DNA from 2 places in the Selenomonas sputigena ATCC 35185 genome. Region 2 is predicted to be linked to the other one. Evidence: riboswitches for the same ligand, from Rfam matches in the RefSeq annotation. Region 2 holds a riboswitch; the other holds the start of a gene.
What was found. Region 2 has a riboswitch for cobalamin ahead of SELSP_RS09275 (TonB-dependent receptor plug domain-containing protein). Riboswitches for the same ligand answer to the same signal wherever they lie in the genome.
Positions count from the first base shown of each region.

Region 1: it holds a riboswitch for cobalamin, as region 2 does, so the genes downstream of both, SELSP_RS07150 (sirohydrochlorin cobaltochelatase) here and SELSP_RS09275 (TonB-dependent receptor plug domain-containing protein) in region 2, are expected to answer to the same signal.

Region 1 is NC_015437.1:1,568,933-1,571,133, reverse strand. Features, by position in the region: gene SELSP_RS07155 (heavy metal translocating P-type ATPase) at 1-323, shown strand, start outside; cobalamin riboswitch at 560-737, shown strand; gene SELSP_RS07150 (sirohydrochlorin cobaltochelatase) at 1,116-2,114, shown strand; gene SELSP_RS07145 (hypothetical protein) at 2,183-2,201, opposite strand, start outside.
Region 2 is NC_015437.1:2,023,675-2,025,875, reverse strand. Features, by position in the region: gene SELSP_RS09280 (sugar phosphate isomerase/epimerase family protein) at 1-559, shown strand, start outside; cobalamin riboswitch at 679-882, shown strand; gene SELSP_RS09275 (TonB-dependent receptor plug domain-containing protein) at 1,111-2,201, shown strand, end outside.

The DNA.
Region 1 (2,201 bases), 450 kb from region 2:
GCAAGGTTTTGCGTGAACTGCCCGGCTTCCTTTTGCAGAAGGAAGCAGAAGCAGAAGCGGGAGCGGAAGAAGCTGCACAAATGCAGGCAGATGAAAAATTGGAGGCAAGTGTAATGAAAAAGACGATTTCTATCGAAGGTATGATGTGCGGCCACTGCGTCGCCCATGTGACGAAGGCTTTGGAAGGCATGAACGGCGTGGAAAAGGCGGAAGTCAGCCTGGAAAACAAGAATGCCGTCGTCACCTTGAGCGCCGACGTTTCAGACAAGGCTCTTTCGGCGACGATTGTCGATGCAGGCTACGAGGTTGTCGGTATCAGCTGACGGATGGTTTGCGCGTGTGCGCCTTCTCTGCAATGGGGGAGGCGCATTCGTTTCTTACCCGGGTTTCGCGCAGCAAAAACATTCCGCAAGGCTTGAAAACATTGGAGCTATGGCAACGGTGCATTGCAATAGCAAGGTTGATTGTAATAGCAAATCGGATAGTTTTCATAAAAGGTGTTGACAAGGGACGCGCATAGTGCTACCATAATACATGAAGTTCATGAGAACATAAAAACTTCATATCGATTGGGTTAGGTGTCGCAAGACTTAATAGGGAATCCGGTCAATGCCGGAGCGGTCCCGCCACTGTAACAGCGAGCGAATCTGCATAATGTCACTGGGGAGTTTTCCTTGGGAAGGCGCAGAGTAGCGATGACCTGGAGCCAGGAGAACTGCCTAGCTGACAATCACCGTTTGACCTGCGAGTGATGGGGAAGGGGATTATTGCGCAACGCAATGAATCCCGGCTGAAGGCCGGGTTTTCTTTTGTAGTGCCTCCCCTCCGAAACCCCTTCCCCTTCGCGGGCAAAGGGGATCCATTTCGGCGGAGAGTTTTCCCTGCGGCTTGGGCTACAGGGGAAAGCATTGCTCATATATTATTTCCGATCCAGTTCTCTTTTGCTGCTCTGCAGCAGCTCCGTGTGTGGAGACACGGAGCTTCCTTTTTCAAGACCGGTTTTTGTCTCGATGACTTGACATCGGGCGCAAAGCCTGCCATAATTTTTGAGGAGCACTCTTTGATGGGTGTTTCCCCATGTGCTTATGTTCTGATTTTCAAAGGAGAGATATTGAATGAAAAGGAATTTCAAGAAGATGCTGGCCATGTCGCTTGCGTGTGGCGCTGTCTTTGGCTTGGGGGCACCTTCCGTGGACGCGGCTTACATGCTGAATCCTGAAGTTACGGATGCGACTCCCGCGCTTCTTGAGGCATCGGAAATCGGTGCTTTGAAGTACGACAATCCCAAGATGCAGAACCTCCCGAACAAGGATGCCATCCTCGTCATGAGTTTCGGTACGACCTTCAAGGATTCGCGCGAGAAGACGATCGAGGCGACGGTCAAGGCGATTCAGGCAGCTCATCCGAATGTGAAGGTCGAGTTGGCGTTCACTTCGCATATCATCGTGGATCGTATCAAGGCCAAAGAAGGGCTTGATATTCCGACACCGGAAGCGGCGCTGAAGCAGCTCAAGAAGGATGGCTATACGCGCATTGCGCTGTGCTCGCTCGATGTTGTTCCGGGTATGGAATATGCCTACGACAAGGCGATCTTCAACGAGTACAAGGACAGCTTCAAGAGGATGACGCTCGGCACGTCGCTCATCTACTGGCAGGGTCAGGAAGAGCAGCGCGATGATGTCAAGGAAGCGCTCTCGGCGCTTTCAACGCAGTTCCCTGAGGTTGCTGATAATGAAGCTATCCTCATCATGGCGCATGGAACGCCGCATCCGGCAAATGCCTACTACAGCGTCATTCAGTCGGGGATCAACCGCATGCAGCTCAAGAACACCTACATCTACACGGTTGAGGGCTGGCCGGGCCTGGAGGATATCATTCCTGAGCTCAAGGCGAAGGGCATTAAGTCCGTCACGCTCATGCCGCTGATGATGGTTGCTGGCGATCATGCGAACAACGATATGGCTGGTAACGAGCCGGATTCGCACAAGTCCATCCTCATGAAGGAGGGCTTCAAGGTCAACACGTACATTCATGGCATTGGTGAAAACGGGCTCATCCGCGGTCTCTTCGTTGATCGTGCGAATGAAGCATGGGATATGCTCCAGTCCAAGTAAGAAAAACAACGATACATCTTCTTTCTATAAGAAAACGCCGCTCGGCTTGGTCGAGCGGCGTTTTTGCATCAGATATGGAAGAAATTC
Region 2 (2,201 bases):
TGAAGAAGTCATCGAAGGGACAATCGAGCTTGTCAACGAGATCGCAGATGAGATACCGCAGGGTGTGCGCCTACTCTTTGAAAATCTCTGGTGGCCGGGATTGACATTTCAAAAGCCGCAGCTTGCAGGTGCGCTTTTGGAGCGCGTTTCCCATGCGGATACGGGCTTCATGCTCGATGTCGGGCATCTGATGAATACGAATGCTGATCTCACGAGCGAAGAAGATGGTGCACGCTATGTGAAGGAGATTTATCGAAATCTTGGCGAACTTGGCAAGCGAATCTACGGCGTGCATCTTCATCAATCGCTTTCGGGAAGCTATACGAAGCGCATGATGGAGGAGCATGCGGGCGAGCATCGCAGCCTGTCTTGGCAGGAAGCCATGGAATACGTCCTGCAGGTCGACCGCCATCAGCCGTTTCAGACGGATGCGGCGCGGCGCATCGTCGATCTTATCTGCCCCGACTATCTTGTGCACGAGTTCATACAGCGCTCGCGTACCGATTGGGAAGAAAAGCTGCAAACACAGCAAGAAGCTTTGCGGAATACGATTTCATAGAAACTGAATGTGTCGGTGATTTCTTAAAGATCAGAAGTGCAGAAATTCATAGTTTCTGATATTCCTACTTGACAAGAGTATTGTTCAATGCTACGCTATCTTTCGGAAACTAGCAAAACTTCATACCGATTGGATCAGGTGTCGCAAGACTTAATAGGGAATCCGGTATATGCCGGAGCGGTCCCGCCACTGTAGCAGCGAGCCGGTCTGCACGAGAAAAATCTTTGTGTTTCTTGAGATGGTCACTGAGGAGTCAATCCTTGGGAAGGCGCAGACAGGTGATGAACTGAAGCCAGGAGAACTGCCTGATTGACAATCACCGTTTGACCTGCGAGCGATGGGAAGGAGATTTTCGGCAGCGTATTTGCCTTTGGGCAAAGCGGCTTTTGCGGTGCCATTGTGATAGGAGTGTGCCCTTTCTGCGATGCAGGGAGGGCTTTTTTGTATGGGAATGGGAATGTGTGCTATTCTCGGTATTTATCCGTCGATAAAGCAAGGGCGGCGGCTGAATATAAATTTGTCTGTGGGCAGAATTTTAGGAGGAGATTGAAATGGGAAGAACAGGGTCGAGGAAGAAACTCGGCGCGACGGTGGCGGCGGCGCTTACGTTCGCTGCTTTGTATCCTGCGGGGGGGCAAGTGTTTGCCGCAGAAGCGGAGTCGACGCAGGATGCCGTATCGGAGCATTCGCTCGACGAGACGGTCGTCACGGCGACGCGCACGCCGGTACAGGAGCTCAAGGCGAATGCAAATATCACGGTCATCACGGGAAAGGATCTCGAAAAGCGCCACTATACGGATCTGACGCAGGCTCTGCGCGATGTCCCGGGCGTTACGGTCAATCAGTATGCGCCGGCAGGGTATAATAACAGCACAAAGTTCTATATCAATGGCTCGGAGGATGTTGTTGTTCTCATTGATGGTGTGAAGCAGAATTATGCAGGTGGCTTTGCGGCGTCACTGACATCAGCGATGAAGGATCTCAGCGGTATTGACCGCATCGAGGTGCTGCGCGGCTCGGCATCGACGCTTTACGGCTCGGATGCTAAGGGCGGCGTCATCAACATCATCACGAAGAAGGCGAAGAACGCGAAAGCGACGGTTGAGGCGGCTTATGGCAGCTTCGGCAAGCAGCTCTACAGTGTTGCTTACGAGGGCAGCGAGAACGGTCTTGATTGGCGGCTCAAGTATCAGAAGGACAAGAGCAACGACTTCAAAGATGGGCATGGCAATGAAGTTCCTTCAGGACTCGACGCTGATTCCGTCAACATACACCTCGGCAAAGATCTCAGCAAGGCTTCGTACCTTGTGCTCAACCTGCGCAGTTACAAGGATGGAGACCGCTATCAAGCGCTGTATGAAAAGCAGCAGGGATTGAAGCAGAATCGAGGACGCTACGATCATTTTGATGTAGACTTGATCTGGAATGCGAAGATTGACGATACCTCGAAGAATCAGATGGTCCTTTCCCGCAGCCGCTATAATTATAATCTCTTTTACCATAACATGTGGACGCCGCTAGGATCGAGCTACGAGATGGACGTCTACAGCTGGAAGCTCAGTGACCAGTATGATAAGCGCTTCGGCGATCATCTCCTGACGACCGGTGTGGATTTCACGTATGACGATACGTCGATTTGGAA